2 regions of the Cohaesibacter sp. CAU 1516 genome follow, and region 2 is predicted to be linked to the other one. Evidence: riboswitches for the same ligand, from Rfam matches in the RefSeq annotation. Region 2 holds a riboswitch; the other holds the start of a gene.
What was found. A riboswitch is a leader RNA that binds a small molecule or an ion and turns the genes downstream of it on or off. The one in region 2 is predicted to bind cobalamin.
Positions count from the first base shown of each region.

Region 1: another riboswitch for cobalamin. It lies ahead of FDK21_RS17140 (ABC transporter substrate-binding protein); the one in region 2 lies ahead of FDK21_RS06500 (DUF4198 domain-containing protein).

Region 1 covers NZ_VANT01000007.1:222,408-231,805, reverse strand. Annotated here, with positions in the region: gene FDK21_RS17170 (sugar ABC transporter ATP-binding protein) at 1-308, opposite strand, end outside; gene FDK21_RS17165 (ABC transporter substrate-binding protein) at 454-1,623, opposite strand; gene attM (N-acyl homoserine lactonase AttM) at 1,758-2,528, opposite strand; gene FDK21_RS17155 (alpha/beta hydrolase) at 2,736-3,584, opposite strand; gene FDK21_RS17150 (hypothetical protein) at 3,646-4,035, opposite strand; gene FDK21_RS17145 (IclR family transcriptional regulator) at 4,219-4,995, shown strand; cobalamin riboswitch at 5,066-5,275, shown strand; gene FDK21_RS17140 (ABC transporter substrate-binding protein) at 5,403-6,488, shown strand; gene FDK21_RS17135 (iron ABC transporter permease) at 6,488-7,612, shown strand; gene FDK21_RS17130 (ABC transporter ATP-binding protein) at 7,609-8,382, shown strand; gene FDK21_RS17125 ((2Fe-2S) ferredoxin domain-containing protein) at 8,379-9,125, shown strand; gene FDK21_RS17120 (SDR family oxidoreductase) at 9,245-9,398, opposite strand, start outside.
Region 2 covers NZ_VANT01000001.1:1,420,584-1,429,981, reverse strand. Annotated here, with positions in the region: gene FDK21_RS06525 (hypothetical protein) at 1-58, opposite strand, end outside; gene FDK21_RS06520 (ABC transporter ATP-binding protein) at 335-982, opposite strand; gene cbiQ (cobalt ECF transporter T component CbiQ) at 966-1,784, opposite strand; gene FDK21_RS06510 (cobalt ABC transporter permease) at 1,807-2,490, opposite strand; gene cbiM (cobalt transporter CbiM) at 2,487-3,104, opposite strand; gene FDK21_RS06500 (DUF4198 domain-containing protein) at 3,134-3,925, opposite strand; cobalamin riboswitch at 4,083-4,307, opposite strand; gene cobO (cob(I)yrinic acid a,c-diamide adenosyltransferase) at 4,469-5,095, opposite strand; gene cobN (cobaltochelatase subunit CobN) at 5,092-8,889, opposite strand; gene cobW (cobalamin biosynthesis protein CobW) at 8,914-9,398, opposite strand, start outside.

The DNA of each region.
Region 1 (9,398 bases), on a different contig from region 2:
GTGCATTCATCGGCCACCAGCACTTCCTGATAGACCGTGGAAATGCCCAGCGCCTTGCTTTCTGCCGGGGTGGAGGGCGCTTCGCCCAGAATGGACACCGAGCCGCTATCGACGGGTAGAATGCCCGAGACGACCTTCGCCATCGTGCTCTTGCCACACCCGTTGCCTCCCACAATCGCATGCACCTCACCTGCGCGGGCGGAGAAGCTCACCCCGTCCAGCGCACGGGTTGGCCCGAAGAATTTCTTCACATTGCGCACAGAGATCGTCTCGCGATTCTGACTTTGTGATGGATGGGCAGATGACATGGTTGGGCTTCTCAATTCGCTTGGAATGTTAAGGTTCGCGAGCGTAGGGGGAGCCGTCGCCCTTGCTGATGCAAGGGCATTGAAAGGGCGACGGCGTTGTTTGGTGGTCTCAGATCAGGATCCGTTCGGAACAGTTCCGATCAGATCAAGGCTTGTATTTGGTCGGGTCTGCCGGATTGACGAAGAACTGGTTGAGATACTCCGTCGAGCCCCAGGCATCCGCGCCGACATTCAGCCAGTTCTGGGCATTCTCATCACAATCCTCAGGCAGCAATTTCATCACATCGTCATGCGTGATCACCACCGGATCCACCAGCACGGACTGCACTTTGGGGCCTTGACCCTGCAGGGTCCGCATCATGATGCGCCAGATGAGATTGACATCGTCTGCTGGTGGCCAAGTCTGGACTGCCACATTGATCAGGTCTGGATTTTTACGCCAGGTGCACAAAGCACCGCGCTCACCGCCGACGGCGATCTTGACGCCCTGACGACCCGACTGTTTGATCGCGCGGATAACACCCATTTCAGCGGCGGACTGCACGACAATACCGTCAAGTTTGCCCGGATGGGTGGCCAGCCATTTCTGAACTTCGCCCTGTGCCACCTGATCGGTCCACATGCCTGCAATGGAGCCGACGATCTTGATGTCCGGCGCGGTTGCCAGACCGGCCTTGACGCCGCGGTCCTGACTGTCGGAACCGGAGGTGCCCGGAATGCCTTCGACAACAAGGACATTGCCTTTGCCGCCCAGCTCGTCAGCCATGCGCTTGCCGATTTCAAAACCCGCGACCTGATAGTTCACGGACGAATTGACGGCGGTCGGGGCGGTCAGATAGCCGGTCATCGAGAAAACAGGCACACCCCTGTCATAGGCATATTTGATGGTCTGGTTGAGCGCAGTGGGGTTTGAACAACAAACAAAGATGGCATCAACGCCCTGATCGACCAGCTGGCGCATTTGCTGGATCTGAGTTGAGTCGTTAAGGTTGGATTGGGTGACGACCACTTCACTGATCAGGCCCAGATCTTTCCATTTTGGAATGATTTCCTTCTGCAAAGCTTCCATAGCGTTGGCGCGCCATGTGTTGCCCGCATAGGAAGACGCATAACCGATTTTCCATGGTGGTGGATTTTTCGCCTTGAAGTCGCGCAGCGGGCTTGGGCCAACAGGCTGCATCGGGTCCAGCATATCCTTGTTATACAGGCGCTTGGCAACATCGGGATTGATTTCATCAACCCCTTCTGCCTGTGCGGCCATGGCGCCAAATGCGACAAGGCCCAAAGCCACAACAGCTTTCTTGAACAATTTCATCTATGTCTCCTCCTAAATTCACCCCTGAGGCCAGTGCCGTTGTCAGGGTCGTTCCAAACGGAGAAATCCCCGCCTAAAATGAGCATGGATGTTCCTCTTTCCCCATGCCCGTTTGCCGAGCCTTGCCTTATTGCTCAGTCGTAAAAATCATTCGGTGCCTTCAAAAAACTTTGCCAGGTGTCCGGGTCGTGGCCGGTCACAACCATTGCGTTGGTGTCACTTGCGATCCGCCGCAGTTTCTCGACCGAGTTGGCTGCATCGCTTGATGAGTGCACCAGTCCGGGCAACGCCCTATTCTCCCAGTGATCGACCGTATAAGCCGCATCGATGGTCAGCAGCACCGGCCCGGTTCGTGGCAACGTGATCAGGAAAGACTGATGCCCGGGGGCGTGGCCCGGCGTAAAGATGATGCGGACGGAGCCGTCGCCGAACAGGTCGAAATTGTCGGTATATTCGCCTCCAAGAAACTTCCAGTTCAGACCCGGGCGGTCGAAATCGGCGCGAATATAAGCCCCTTCCGAGAACCATTGTGGCTTGAAGGCATATTCATATTCGGCGCGCTGGCAAATGATCTGGGCATTGGGAAAATGCCCAATCGCACCGGTATGATCCAGATGCAAATGCGACTGCAACACATAGCGGATTGAGGCAGGATCGACGCCCACTGCACGCAACTGATCAACACAGTTTTCGGACCGGTCCATGATGGGGTCATAGGCATCCACCACAGCACCCCAATGGCCGCGCTTGTCGATGGCCGCTTCCACTGCATTGCCGCCATCGATGACGATATTGCCCGCTGGATGCTTGATCAGGAACCATGGCACGGGAATTTCAAAGTCATCCTCGCCCTGATTCATCTTGATATATTTCAGTTTCGTGCGCAGCGTTCCGGTCTGAAACATATGCAGTTCGATGCCGGAAGACTCTCCGCCTCTGCGTGCTGAAGCCTTGGATTGCGAAGCCGGTCGTGCCGCCAGACTGTCGGAGCCGATTGTCTGGCCGATCGCGCTGGCATCGGTCGCAATCTTTTGACCCTTTTCATCAAATTCAATGATCTTCATATGCCTGTTCCCGAATAAATTTGTTGCATTCCATTCCCGACCCTAGCGTCAGGTTCGGTTCTCGATCACGCGCAGCGCTTCTTTGAGATAAACCGCAAAGAGCGGATAATTTTCCGACATCGGGAAATGCCCGATATCCTCCATTTCGATATAGATGCCCCCCGGTATCTGACGTGCCGTATTCTCGGTTGCTTCCGGTGGGGTGAGATAATCATAGGTGCCGGTCATCATCACGACCGGGCAGCGGGCCGTATCGATCTCGGCAAGGCGGCCTCGCAAATCATGGTCTATCGAATAGAAATAGAGGTCGCCCTGAAACACTTCCGAGCCTTGGGTATAGTAATGCCAAGTTGCCCAGCGATCCTGCTCGGGGCTTTGCGGGGCCATCAGATCCCACACACCAGAAGCGCAGACCTGAGCGGCATTGACATGGGGGTGACGCCACCATTCCAGAAAGAAGCCCGGCGCATGTTCGGCAGCCTCAACCGGGATGACGGCGCGAAAGCGGTCGGGGTGATGAAGGGCCAGCTGCAGCGCAACATTGCCACCGAAAGACGACCCCATAAAGATCGGATCTTCGAGCTCCAGCGCATCGCAAAAGGCGAGGATGAATTTCATAAAGTGGTCGGCCGTGAGCTTGTATTCCTCTTTCCACCATTCCTTGTTTGTCGGCGGATCCGATTTGCCATGTCGGGCCAGATCATAGGCGATGACGTCATACCGGGCTGTGATGTCCGGATCTTCGAGCAGATCGCGCCATTGATGATTGTGACAACCAGCCGTGTGCTGACAGACAAGAGGCTGCCCCTGTCCGTTGCGGAGATAGAAGACCTTATATTCGCAGCCATCCACATCGATGGTTACATACCGACCCACAACCGGAGAGTGCTTGACCATCAGGTTCCCCCTAAAGAATTTGTATCGTGACCGTGTGCGGTGGCGCCGCATGCGGTTTGGCTCAGACAGGCACGCCCACTTTGCGCAACAGCTCAAATTGAATGGTGAAATTGCGAAGATTTTGCATTAGGACAAGCAAGTTGCCTTCCAGCTTGAGATCGCGCCGGAAGCTCGCAGACCAAATGCCGTGATACATCGGGTTGGGAATAGGCTGCGCAAATTCCCGCCAGGTATCTGGGCTGGCACGCAAGGCAAAATCGTAGGAATCAAGAGGGCCGGGATTGATATTGATTTCATGCACCTTGCCATCCAACATACGAACGATCGCCTTGGCGAGGCCCATATCCAGCAGGTAGGTGCAGGTAAAGTGACGAGCCATTGCGCCAATGGCGGCATCATTGTCCGAGGCTTGACTGAATCTGGTCGCCCAGTCTCTAACACTCAAGGCCATGCGCTCCTCCCCAACCACACGGTGAATATGTGACAAAATTCAAATACTTTTGCCTTGAAAGATGTTCTGATATATGTTTATTGTTCAGTATATGGAACGTCTTTCTATGTACAAAACCATATCCGGGTGTATGGAAGCTTGTCAAGATAGAAAAGAAACTTCAAAAAAAGACGACGAGGAATTATGGACAATCCAACACCAAAACTAGTACCTGCGGTTGAAAGAGCGTCGCGCATTCTGGATTTTGTTGCTCGCAGTCGGACACACCCGACCGTGTCGAAGCTGGCGCAGGAACTGAATCTTGCGAAAAGCTCGGTTCATACGCTTTGTCAAACGCTTGTGGAGCTAAATCTGCTGATCAAGCGGTCCGATCAAGCCTACCAGTTGGGCCCCCATGTCATGCGCTGGTCCAATGCCTTCAATCGACAATCTGACGTTGCAACAGAGTTTGCATCCATTTGGGACACCGAGACCGAAATGCCTGGAGCGACCATCACATTGACGGTCAGAGACGGAGCAGAAGTTGTATATATAGCCGCGCGCAATTCCGAATTTAGTCACTCTTTGATAGAATTTCGTGCCGGAATGCGGCTTCCCGCAGCCTTCACGGCAACGGGAAAGGCCTTCCTCAGCTCGATGAGTGATTTCGAAGTCAAGCGCCTTTATGCAGACGGGTTGCCAGAACCGCGCACACCTTTCAGCGAACAGTCGATTGATGGGCTGCTGGAGGATTTGGCGGCCATTCGCAAACGTGGATATTCCATCGACAATCAGGAAGTGGCAGAAGGCATCATTTGCTTCGGCGCCCCGGTTCTGGACTCTCAGAATACGCCGATTGCCGGCATCGCCGTCAGTCTGCTGATTGAAGATGCCGACGAGACGGACCGTGAAAATCTGATTACCAATGTCAAACGAATCGCGAAACGCTTGTCTGTTCGCATGGGCGCCGATCTCGAATAGCGGTTTCCGGGATCGCTGGCTGATTTCAGACAAAGCGATAGATCCCCGATTGACAGCTGCTGCCGCATAGTGGATATATCTGTTCGTCGGTTTCCTTAACGGAATAAAAAGGGAATTCGGTGCGTGGCAGATGCATGAGCCTGTCACAAATCCGGAGCTGTCCCCGCAACTGTAAACAGAGAGCGCCCTCAAGCTGGCCACTGGATTGTACCAATCTGGGAAGGCCGGGGAGCGCAATGACCTGTAAGCCAGGAGACCTGCCGACATTCAATCATTCAACCCGGGCGGGGTGTCCTGGAGGAGGGTCTCATGACAATGCGCATGTCTCTGCGTCTTCGCCATATTGAATCTGATTGCATCAGACTTGCCCGACTTCGGTTGCCTTGCCGCATCTGGAGTACGGGACATTGCTTTCCAATATCTGGCTATCCGGCCTATCGCGTCTGGCGCGCGCGATCGCCTTCTTTGTGGCATTTGCTGCGGCTTATTCTGTTGCAACTGCAGCCCCTATCAACATCACCGATGACAGCGGTCGCACGCTGACCTTTGACAAACCATTGAAGCGCGCAGTCGTCTTCAACCGCTACAATGCTGAGTTCATTCGTGCGGTGGCTGGCATGGACGTGATCGTCGGTGTCGACAGTTGGGTGACGCGCGATCCCACCTACTGGCCGGACCTCAAGGAGGATATGCTTGTCGGGAAAGGGCAGCGAGAGCCAAATTACGAGGCGATCATTGCACAAGACCCCGATGTTGTGATCTTCCCCCGCAACGGCAGTTGGCAGGAGGCCATCAAGACGCTCGAGCCTTTCGACATTCCTGTTGTGGTACTGACCGGCTGGGATGTCCTCAAGCATGTCTCCAACATTACCGCCTTTGGCAAGATGTTCGACGCCGAGGAAAAGGCCGCCAAGCTCAACGCCTTCTATACTGGCAACATGGCGCTGTTGAAAAAACGGCTTGAAGGCGTAGAGCGCAAGACGGTCTATCTCGAGGAGAAAACGCCCTATCGTTCCGTGCTGCGTGGCTCCGGCTGGCATGACATGATCGAAGCGGCTGGCGGACGCAATATCTTTGAACATGTCGATATTGAAACCCAGCCCAAAGAGCGCGGAAGTGTCCACAATCATGAAGTGGACCCCGAAGCAATCCTCAAGGCACAGCCGGACATGATCATCAAGCTTCAGCCCGGCTCCTATCCGCTTCACCCGGAAAGCTTCTCACAGGCCTTCTTTGAAGCGCTAAAGGAACGTCCTGGTTTTGACGCACTGCCGGCAATCAAGAATGGTGATGCCTACCACATGAACTACTATCTGGCTGGAGGTTGTTCCAAGATGATTGGCGCGCTGTCGATTGCCAAATGGCTTTATCCAGACCGCTTCGAAGATGTTGATCCAGATGCGGTGATGAAAACATGGCTGGAGGATTTTCAGGGTGTCGCCTATCCGGGACGCTACTGGGCCAAGGTCTCCGAATGGGAAGCAGGTCAGTGATGAACAGGGCCTTCTCTCCATCGGAGGTCATCCCATCTGGGTCATCCGTTCAGGATCCATCGGGGGATATCCGGCGAGCCTATGCTCGCCGGACCATCCGTGCCTCCCTGATTTGCCTATCGGGCGTGCTGCTGCTGGCTCTGCTGTCGGTCTTTGCGGTTTCCCTTGGCGCCAATGACATTTCACTGCTTCAGGCCATTCAAATACTTCTTGGTCCCGTCCTGCCCGCCAATCTGTTTGCCGAAGTGTCCGTTCTGCAGGAGAAGGTCGTGATGCAACTGCGCCTGCCGCGCATCACCATGGCCCTCGTTGGCGGTGCCGGGCTGTCGGTCGCGGGCGTCATGATGCAGGGGATCACGCGCAATCCGCTGGTCAGTCCCTTCACCGTGGGCCTTTCCCCCGCTGCGGCCTTCGGGGCGGCGCTGGCCATCCTGTTGGGAGCTTTGCAAATGCCCGAACTGGGCACCTACATGATGGTTGGCGGCGCATTTGCCTCATCCATGCTGTGTGCCGGGATTGTTCTGGGGATTGCCGGTTTGAGTGGCATCTCCGCAACGACGATCATTCTGGCAGGTATCGGGTTGACCTATCTGTTCAGTGCCTTCACCGCGACCCTGCAATTTGTTGCCACGCAAGAGCAGCTAGCCGCGATCGTTCACTGGACATTCGGCTCATTGAATGCCGCCAGCTGGGATGAGGTAGGCTTCTCTGCTGTGATGCTTGCGATTGCCGCGCCTATTTTCTGGCGGATGGCATGGGCGCTCAATGCCATGGCTGCCGGAGAAGAAACCGCCGCCTCACTCGGCTACAATCTCAAAAGGGTTCGCCTCGTAACGGCGCTGCTTTCGGTGTTGATCACCGCCTGCATCATCGCCTTTACCGGGGTCATCGGCTTCATCGGGCTGGTCTCGCCCCACATTGCCCGGATGATGATCGGCAATGACCATCGTTGGCTGGTGCCTTTCTCGATGATTGTCGGGGCCTTTCTGCTGCTGGTTGCCGATACCATCGGCCGATCCCTCTTCTCACCCGCTGTCATCCCCGTCGGCATTGTCGTGGCCTATGTGGGCGTGCCGCTCTTCGTGCATTTGATCCTGAGACAACGCCGGAGGGCCATGCAATGATCCGCATAGACAAACTCACTCTGTCCTATGGCAAACGCACCATCCTTGACGCGATTTCCCTTGTCGTGAACAAGGGGGAATGCGTCGGACTGCTCGGGGCCAATGGAGCGGGCAAGAGCACATTGCTCAAATGTGTGGCGCGGCTGGCAGCGCCTGACAGCGGTCAGATCGATGTGGCGGGCAAGGCAATCGAGGCCTATTCACGCCGCGATTATGCCCGCCATGTTGCCTATGTGCCCCAGCATATCCCGGATGATGTGGCGCTATCCGTGGTCGATCTGGTTCAGTTGGGGCGCACGCCACACTTGACCGGCAAGTTGGGCGCACAGGATCGCGAGATGGTGATTGCCGCTCTTGAGCGGGTCAACATGGTCCATCACGCTTTTTCTGAGGTGTCCACCCTTTCGGGTGGGGAACGCCAACGTGTTGCCATCGCCCGGGCTCTAGTGCAGGAGCCTCAGATCCTGCTGCTCGATGAGCCAACCTCGGCGCTGGATCTCAAATATCAGATGGAGACGATGTCCCTCATCCGCACGCTTGCTGCCGAGACCGAGATGACAATCATCATCGCCGTTCATGATCTCTCCCTCGCCGCACGCTATTGCTCCCGCTTGGCGTTGCTTGCCGAGGGACGCATTCGGGCTCTTGGATCGTGGCAGGCAGTTCTGACGCCCAATCACATCCGCCATGCCTATCAGGTCGAAGCCCTAGTCGGCGCTGTTCAGTCCTACCCTTACGTATTGCCGATCGAGAGTGGGGATCCCCAATGAAACCAGCCATTCTGTTGCTCGCAAAGGCCGCCATGGCGGCAAAACCCAGAGAGGAAATGCAAGGATTGTGCGACGCCATTGCTGCCAGAAATCCGCATTATCTCGTTACCTATGCCTTGCAGGAACTTGGGACACCATCCTTGCGTGCCCGCCTGACAGAGCTCGCGGACCAAAAGGCTGAAGAGGTCGTCATCATCTCGCTGATCTTCCCGATGGAGCCGGCTTTTCCGGGCTGGATCAAGAAATCGGTGCATCGCTGGATCGCACAGCGCAAAAGTGCGGACTTCCCGCGCATCAGGATTGCCCATCCGCCCATCACTCAGACAGATAAGCTCGGAGAGATGATAGACGCGCTCGTCCGGTCAGCCGAGCAAAGCGATGTGGTGCAGGAGGCTGTCAAAATTCCCAAAGGAAGTGTTGTGCCCGATCAGAAATATCGTCTTCTGGTCTGTATGGGTGGGGCCTGCAATGATGCGGGCGCAAGCACCCTGTTCAACCATGTCCGGTCTGAGCAGGACCGCTTGAAACTGAGGGACAAAGGGGCTGGCATGATGAGTTGCAAGACCAGTTGCCTTGGTCCATGCAGCCTTGCACCTGTCATTCAGGTCTGGCCGGAAGGCACGATCTATGGCGGGGTGGACGAGCAGGATATCGACCGCATTCTGGACCGTCACATCGCAAAGGGAGAGCCGATTGACGTCCTCAGCTATCCTTTGAACGGCAAGAAACAGGGACTGAAGTGAGGGAGCATTGGTCTGAATTTGGGCCGGGTTCCCGATATCCATGCTTTTGTTGCCATCAGCAATATCGGGTATCACGGCCCAAGTTTGTATCAGTTCGTGCTGGAATCCCAATCGCGGGGTTATCGTCCCCCGGTCACATCGAGGATGCCACCTGTGCAATAGCTAGCCTCTTCAGAGCATAGCCAGGCAATGGCCGAACCTACCTCGTGCGCAGTTCCGGGTCTGGCTATGGGAATGGCTTTGCTCAATCGTTCAGCTCTGTCCGGTTGGCCT
Region 2 (9,398 bases):
GCACGCCGCCAAGTGGGCTTACTCCGATATCAGCATCATGTAGGTGGCGCATCGCCATAACTTTGGTCTCTATCCCTTGGACCGCACGGATGGAGCGGCCGACATTGGGTTGCACGAACCAAGGGCACTCGACACAGAGCACCTTGATCAATCATGAAAGCAGGGAGAGAGCATCATATGGGGACTGTGTTTCCCATACGGTAATCATTCCTGCAGGTCAGACTTGGTCTCCGACTTGGATCAACCGCACTGACTTGTTTTTCAGCTTCCGTCACGGGAAGCACTGCGAAAGTTGGACAAAGCATAACGCTGCGGCACTGACAGGCAAAGGGCCTTAGCTGATTTGTCCACCCTCCATCAGAATAGTACGTGTTACTACGTCCTCGCGAAACGCCCTGTCATGAGACACAACAATCATCGCTTGGGGCAGGGACACAAGGATCTCGATCAAACGCAGACGGGTCTTCTCGTCTAGGGCGTTGGTCGGCTCATCGAGCAACAGGATGTCCGGCTTCATTGCCAGAACGGTGGCAAGGGACACGAGCCGCTTCTGTCCACCAGACAATTTATGGGTGACGCGATCGCGAAATTCCGTCAGATTAAGCGCAGCAAGGGTCTCATCGACGATGCTCATTGCATCTTCCTTGCTGTAGCCCAGATTAAGCGGTCCGAAGGCAACATCTTCTGCAACGGTGGGGCAAAAGAGCTGATCATCGGGATCTTGGAAGACCAGCCCGACCCGGCGGCGCAGCAGGCGAAAATCCTCTTCCGTCTGATAGTCACGACCGAAAGCACCAATCCTTCCGGCGCTGGCCTTGTTCAGCCCCACCAGCACATGCAGCAAGGTGCTTTTGCCCGCGCCATTGTGACCAACCAGTCCAAGCCGTTCCCCCGCATGCAGAGCAAAGGACACTCCGTTCAGACAGGGCGCAAAGCCGTGATAGCCAAAATGCAGATTGTCGGTTTCAAGCAACGGGGCCATTTAAAACCTCGATCATCAGCATGGAAATCATCACCAAGCAGGCAAAGGAAAAGAAAAGAGCATCGCGCCGGGTGAAGGCCATGGTGTCGAGTAGATGAAACTGCCCCTGAAAGCCCCGGCATTTCATCGCCTTCATGATGCGTTCAGAGCGTTCGAAAGACCGGATGAGCAGCATGCCCACCAGATATCCGACGCTTTGATAGGTGTGCCAGCTGTTGGTTGGCACAAAGCCGCGACATTTCATGGCTGTCCGCAGGCGATGATATTCCGCATGCAGAACTTCAATATAACGCACGGTGAACAATAGAAGATGGACCAGCGCCTCAGGCACTTTCAGACGTGCCAGTGCGTGGCCGAGCGTCACCGCTTCCAGCGTGCCAACCAGCGACATGGTCACCATCACAATCGCATTGGCTTTGAGCAGGATGACAACTGCCTGATTCAGGCCTTCATAACTGGCAGCAAAGCCCCACAGCGTAAACATTGTTTCGCCCGGCGTGGTGAAGGGCAACATCACCAGAAGAAAGGCGATGAAGCCATCCATCATTGCAACCCGCTTGGCGGTTGACCAGAAGGGCAACCGTGCCTGAGTCATCAGAATGACGGCAAACAGCAGAGCACATGCCAGAATGGACATACTGGTCAGCTGAACCGCAGTGATCGCAAAAGCGGCGACACTGACAACCCGAACGCGCGGATCCAATTGGCGGATCCATAGTCGGTTGGAGACAAGCTTGATTGCCTCCTGCGACATTCCCTGTTCGGTTTTGATCTGGCCGGCCTGTTCCAGCAAATCACTCATGCATGTGCTCCACGTAATGCCATCAGTTGTTGCTATTGGTTTGCTTGCGGCGGGCAACCAGATAGAAACCAACCCCGAAGAGACCAAAGATATAACCTACACCGCCAAGAATGGACTGCATGTCATTCTTTTCTTTGTAGGCGGCGACTTCCTTGTAGAGGGGTTTGACTTCCCGGCGGACCGCCGAGGCGATGTCGGACTTGAAGGCCTTCAACTCGCTTTGCACCCCTTGGCTGATCAGCGCCTGCAAAAGGGCAGGGTCCACAGCTGTACCAGCAGTTGGCGATGCAGTTGCTTCGGCAGTTGTGGTCGAAGCAACGATCTTGTCGTTTGGCTTGTTCTCTGCCTTTACATCGTCAGAAGAAAAGATGTCCGGCAATTCATCCACTTCCATCTGGTAGGTGGCAATATGACCTTGCCCCAGATTGGCGCGGAATTCCAAAGCAATGGCTTGTTTTGGCGTATACTGGAAGACACCATCTTCATCGGTCTTGGTCTCGCCGAGCTTGTTGCCGTCCATGTCGAAGACTTCGACCACGGTGTCAACCGCCATGTCACCGCTGGAAAAGCCGATTTCCCCTTCGATATAGGTATCCTCGGCATAGGCAGAAACGACCACCTTGTGGGCCTGTGCAGGCAGTGCCATGACACTGGCCATCAGCAGCGCCCCACCGGCAATCGAGACTATGTGTTTGTTCAGTTTCATGATTTTTGGCTCATAACATGGAAGAGTTCTGGCTTGACGCGATAGATCAGATAAACCGCAGCAGCACTCAACAATCCTTCAACGATCATCACCGGAATATGGGCAATGAAAACCAGTTTGGCGGCGGCGACAAATGTCTCACCCGACAAGCCGAGGCTGATTGCCACAAACAAGGTTGTGAGCGAAACAGCCAACCCACCGGCAATGCCACCAATCACAGCAACAGAGCGGGCAGAGGCCGCACGCAGGATCATTGGGCGGGCCAACAAGCCGACGATCACCGCTGGACCAGCAATATTCAGGGCATTGACGCCAAGTACAGAGATGCCGCCAAAGGCGAAAAACACCGCTTGCAGCAACAGACCGACAAACAAGGCAGGAAAGGCTGCCCAGCCCAGAATGATGCCAGCTAGTCCATTCATGATCAGGTGTACACTGGAGAATCCGAGCGGCACGTGAATGAGCGAGGCGACAAAAAAGGTCGCACTCAACACACCGGCTGCCGGGATCAGTTCCATATCCAGTTTGCGAAGGCCCATTACCAGGCCGCCCACAGACAGGGCGGCACCGGCAATGACAACTTCGTTGGTCAGGGCGCCATCAATGATATGCATGACTTGGCTCCTTCACCAATGAGGAGGGACTACTTGACATCATAAGCCCGGATCCAGATGACAGCATCCTGAGACAGTTCTTTGCCTTCATGCTCAGTGTCAGGACCGGACCCCAAAGCAGCAAAACCCCAGAAACCGGCTTTTGGAATGCCGAAGGAGAAATAGCCATTGTCGTCGGAGAGTGCGACGATTGCGCCACCAGGCATGCCGCCAGCTTTTGGCTCGGTTGCGGCATTTGTTTCCATGTCGGGTTCAGCAGACAGATATTCGATTTCGATTTCCGCGCCAGCAACCGGTTTGCCATTGGTCAAAACGCGGCCGGTGAAGGTCGATCCGGCCAGAATGTTGGTTGGCTTGTTCAGTGGAACAATCTCGGTCTTCAGGCCAACGGGCTCGTTCCAGTTGGTCGGAATGCCGCCTTTGTTGATGTAGGACTTGGTGATCTGCTGAATGTAGATATCTTCGCTGCCTTCATAATAAGGTGCAGGCTCGACCACGACGATATAGTCGCCATTGCGTTTGGCTTTCAGGGTGCCTTCGAAGGCTGCAGCTTCGTTGCTTTCACCTTTGAAGGTGATCGGCTTCAAGCTGTCCATCAGATCGATTTTCTTGTCTTTGAAAACCGCAAAGAAGGCATTTGGTTTGCCCATATCCATGGCATGGCCATTTTCCATCGGGTGCCAAAAAATCAGTTTGAACGGAACATTGCCTGCTTTTTCCAGATTGACTTCCGGCGTGTAAGCCAGCTGGAAGTGAGCCTGCGCTGCTGAGGACAGAAGCATGGTCGCTGCTATGAGGGAAGCGGAAAGCGTTTTAAGCACGATAATCTCCTTTGGCATTTTGCCAATTTTTGGAGACGCGTAGGAGGTATTCAGTTTCTTGGGGAAGGACCCTGACAAGTGTGACGCTGCCAGACCCGCTCTTCACCAAACGCACACCCCGGCGTCTTGTTAAGAGTGCCACATGCGACACGATTGTCTCATGCGACGGCCTGATGGCAGGTCTCCTGGCTCACGGGTCTTGGCTCGAGCATCTCACCTTCCCAATCCCGAAAGGATCAGTGGTATACCGAGATGCCGGCTATCCGTTTACAGTTACGGGGGTAGCCATGGATTCAGCCCCTGTTGGGTACGCCTCACCATGTTCCCTTTTCATCTCATTGCCGCGCCTGGGCAAATAAGAACCATCATGCGATCATTTTTAGAACCGCCCCTTAGTCCCGTCAACGGCACCAAAGGCGATCCTTCTTGCATTTCTCTTTAGGTATAGTTTTTGAACGTGTAACTACCTAAGACTAAGGCTTAATCCATTGATCAAGCCTATGACTTGAGTGAAATCAAATCGCAAAAAATTATACGATATGATCAGAACTCAATGCCCTCCTGAGCCTTCACTCCGTCGCGGAATGGATGCTTGATCAGGGTCATTTCTGTCACCAGATCAGCCACTTCGATCAACTCATCCTTGGCGTTGCGACCCGTAATGACCACATGCGTGTCCTCAGGCTTGTCATTGACCAGAAAATCAACCACTTCCTCAATGGGCAGGTAATCGTATCGCAGGACGATATTGAGTTCATCAAGCAGCACGAACTGATTCTCAGGATTGAGAATTTCTGCCTTGGCAGCCGCCCAGGCAGCTTGCGCATTCTCGATGTCTTTCTGACGGTCTTGCGTTTCCCAGGTAAAGCCTTCGCCCATCGACTTGATGGTCACCTGATCGGGGAACTTCTCGAGCATGACCTTTTCGCCAGAATTCCAAGCCCCTTTGACGAACTGGATGACCGATATCTTGTGGCCATGACCCAGCGACCGGAACGCCATGCCGAACGCGGCAGAGGATTTCCCCTTGCCCTTACCGGTATGCACGATGATCAGACCTTTCTCGATGGTCTTGGTTGCCAGAATCTTGTCACGAGCGGCTTTTTTCTTGGCCATTTTTTCTGCGTGACGGGCATTTTGCTCTTCTTCAGTCAGTTGTTTTTTGATCATCCATTCATTTCCTCAAATGCGCCAGCGGATTGTCGAGATTGCTGGCTGTCTTCCAACATGAAGGCGGCACTGTTGGACCGAGGGACCCACAGGCCGCGCTCAATTGCCTCCAGAAAACGGTCCACCATATCATCATAGGCGGGCCGGTTCTTCTCTTTCAAGAAGTCAGCGACTTCTTCGTCTTCGATATAGGACTCGTACAATTGGTCAAAATGGTGGTCACCAACCGCATTGGTGGTTGCGGCAAAGGCAAAGAGATAGTCGAGCGTTGCAGCCATCTCGAATGCGCCCTTATAGCCATGACGCATGACACCTGCGATCCATTTGGGGTTCGAGGCACGACCACGCACAACGCGGGCAATTTCTTCATCAAGCGTCCGGATGACTGGGCGCTCAGCCCGAGAATGGTCATTGTGATAGACCTTAGGCGCGGAGCCCCTGAAGGTCTCTACACTGGCTGCCAGACCACCTTCGAACTGATAATAATCATCAGAATCAAGCAGATCATGCTCGCGGTTGTCTTGGTTTTGAATGACCGCATCCACTTTGGACAAGCGGGTCTTGAGATGGTCGGCTGCCTCACCGCCAAAATCGCCAGCGCCATAGGCAAAGCCACCCCAAGCAACAAACGCTTCGGCAAAGTCAGAGCGCTTGTCCCAGATCTTTTCATCAATCAGGGCCTGAAGGCCAGCACCATAGGCCCCCGGCATTGAGCCAAACACCCGGAAGGTCGCTTGCCGCTGGGCCAGATCACCAGACAGGCCCTTGGCTTCAGCCTCGGCGCGTTCACGTTTGACACGGGCAGCCAACGGGTTGGCATCCTCAGGTTCTTCCAACGCCGCAACTTTGCGGACCGCACTGTCAAACAAGTCGATCTGATGCGGGAAGGCGTCGCGGAAGAAACCGGATATACGCAAGGTCACATCAACGCGCGGCCTTTGCAACTCGGACAGTTTGATCACTTCAACGCCGGTCACGCGGCCCGAAGCGGATTCCCAAACCGGGCGTACCCCAAGCAAGGCAAGCGCTTGGGCAATGTCATCCCCGCCGGTGCGCATATTGGCGGTGCCCCAACAGGTCAGCACGATTGCTTGAAGCCATTCGCCTTCATCCTGAAAATGCCGTTCCAAAAGCCGCTGGGCCGACAATTCACCGATCGTCCATGCGGTTTTTGATGGCACAGAGCGCACATCAACCGCAAAGAAATTCCGCCCGGTCGGCAAAACGTCGGGACGACCGCGGGTGGGGGCACCCGACGGACCGGGAGGGACGAAAGCTCCGGACAAGCCAGCCTTCAAATGACGAAACTCATCGACGCCACAGGCAGCAATAGTCGGTGTCAGCTCATGATCGATCCAGTCAAGCACCGCTTTGGCCTTGTGCCAATCAGCGGGACAAGAGATTTCCTTGGCCACCAGCTTTTGGGCCAACAGCTCAATCCGTTCTACCGCATCGCCCGCATGACGCCACAGGGCTTCAGACTGTTGTTGCAGGATCTCTGGCATTGCCCCGTCCCAAGGGGCAGCAAAATCGCAATCAATCGGATTGAAGCATTCATTGGCAAGGACAAGGCCCAGATCATCACTGATCGCGCGATGAAGAGAATGATCCTTATCGTCATTGCCACGCGGCACCCGCGCAATCGCCACCATCAGGTCCGTGCGATAGCTGCCTTCCGGAGATTGCCCCAGAATATGCAGACCATCGCGGATTTGCAGCTCCTTGAGGTCACACAAATGAGCGTCGAGCTGCTGCAAGGCGGCTTCATTGTCGTCGTCCATCGCCACCCCGGCATCCTTGTCAAGGCCGGTGCGGGTGGCCAGAAAGCGGATTTCTTCGAGCAACTTTTCCGAGCGCCGCGGATCCACCCCTTGGGCGGTGTAAAACTCATCGACCAAGGCTTCGAGTTCTTCGCCAGCCCCATGGGATTCGGCCCGCGTCAGCGGTGGCGTCAAATGGTCGATAATCACTGCGCTGGTCCTGCGTTTTGCCTGACAGCCTTCGCCGGGATCATTGACAATGAACGGATAAAGATGTGGCACAGGGCCCAGAATGGCTTCCGGATAGCAAGCCTCGCTCAAGGCCAAGGCCTTGCCGGGTAACCATTCCAGATTGCCATGCTTGCCCGCATGGATCACCGCGTGCATGCCAAATTTCTCGCGCAGCCAGACATAAAAGGCGAAATAATTGTGCGGTGGCACCAGATCCGGATCGTGATAGGTTTCCTTCGGATCGATATTGTAGCCACGCGCAGGCTGAACGCCAACGACCAGATTGCCAAAGCGATGGATCGCCAATTGAAAAGCCCCATCGCGCACCATCGGATCCTGATCGGCTGGCCCCCAGCGACCGGTAATTTCGGAGCGCACCTTTTCCGGCAATTGATCAAACATCGCCTGATAGTCAGAAACGGACAACTGCACGTCGCTGATCCGTTCCGTTTCGCCCAAGGCGTTGGTGGGACCCGCCAAAATCTGCTGCATCAAAGCGTCGGAATCCGCAGGAAGCCCGTCAATCTGATAGCCATCCGCCAGCAAAGATTGCATCAAGCCAACCGCAGACGCCGGGCTATCCAGACCAACACCATTGGCAATGCGGCTATCCTTGTTGGGATAGTTGGCCATGATAATCGCCAGTTTGCGATCCGCTTCTTTGCTTTGACGCAACCGTGTCCAGCCAGCCGCCATCTTGGCCACAAAAGCCACCCGGTTGTCATGTGGCACCAATCGGACGGGTTTGAATTCGGTTGCTTTATCCAGCGCGCCTTCTTCTTTGAAGGCGATGGCACGCGAAAGAATGCGTCCATCAAGCTCTGGCAACACCACATGCATCGCCAAATCGCGGGCCGACAGACCACGCGGGCTCTCCACCCACGCTTCCTCGCTGGAGCCGGACAGGATCACCTGAAGGATTGGACAACCATAGACATCAAGGAAAGTCGGCTCATAACGCTGCCCGGCCTTCGACAAGGCGAAGGCGGATGTATTGAGGAACACCGCGGGGCGAAACGTTTCAAACGTCTTGTTGAGAAATTCCTGTGCCTCAGCGTCCTTGAGGCTCGGCACGAAGAAGGCAATGGCATGGAGTCCATTGGCTTCCAACGCCTTGCACAAGGCATCAATCGGCGCGGTGAGGGCACTTTGAATATAGGACCGGTAAACGAAGATCGGCACCACTGGCCGCTCCTCTTTGCCTTCAAACAAACTGATATAAGCCTCAAGCCCATCATCGCCACTAAAGCTACGACCTTCATGCAAAATGCCGACACGGGGCAGGGCGAGAGGCTGAGGGGCATCCGCGCGGTTCGAGTCGATCAAATGGCTCGCATAATCGAGCGCATGGATCATGTTGTCCTGTCCGCCCTCGACACAATAGCGCCAGAACCGACGGACAACCGCAGGGTCAACACTTGACCAGGACGCAAGATCTTCATCCCATTTATTGTCCCCCGGCATGACAAGCAAATGCATGCCAGTGCCGCGAGACAGTTTTTGCAATTGTTCCAGGCCATAGCGCCAATATTCCGCCCCGCCCAACAGCCGTAATACGATCAGCTTTGCATGTTGCGCCGTCTGTTCCACATACATGTCGACCGAGTAGGGATGCCCCAGCGCCATCAGACTGGCAAGGCGCACCCGATGGTCTTGCGACCGCCGATAACGGGAGGATTCAACAAAGGCGGAAAGCTCACTGTCGGCCGCTGACAGAATGAGAATATCGCCGGGGCTTTGCCCCAGATCGATTGCTTCATCCTGATCATCAATGCGGCCGGCTTGTGGTGCGAGAATATGCATGGGACTTGCTATGACCTTTCAAAATCAGGAGAGCGTGGCTTCTGCCGCTGCCTGATCAAAATCTTTAAGGCCGATCACCACCAGACCGGTCTTGGCTTCGCCTGATGTATCGAACCAGCTGTCAACCCGACGACCAACGGCCTGAATGACAACGCGGGCTTTCTTGCCCTCAAGCGCCGCATAACCCTTGACCCGCAGAATACCCGGCTGCGCCAGTGCCTTCTCAACACTCACCTTCACATCTTCCATCGAGGCAAAGACGCGCGGCGGTACGACAATGGAGTGGAACTCGTCATGATGATGATCATGATGGTGGTCGTGGTCGTGGTCATGATCGTCATGGTCATCATGGTCGTCATCATGGTCATGATCATGATGGTGATCGTGGGCGGCCTTGCGGCTATCCAGATCATCCTCAGCCACGGAATCAAGCCCCAGCAAAATGGCGGCTGAGACATCGCCATTGCGTGAGTGAATATTCTTCACGCCTTCGCGGGCATGTTCGCCGA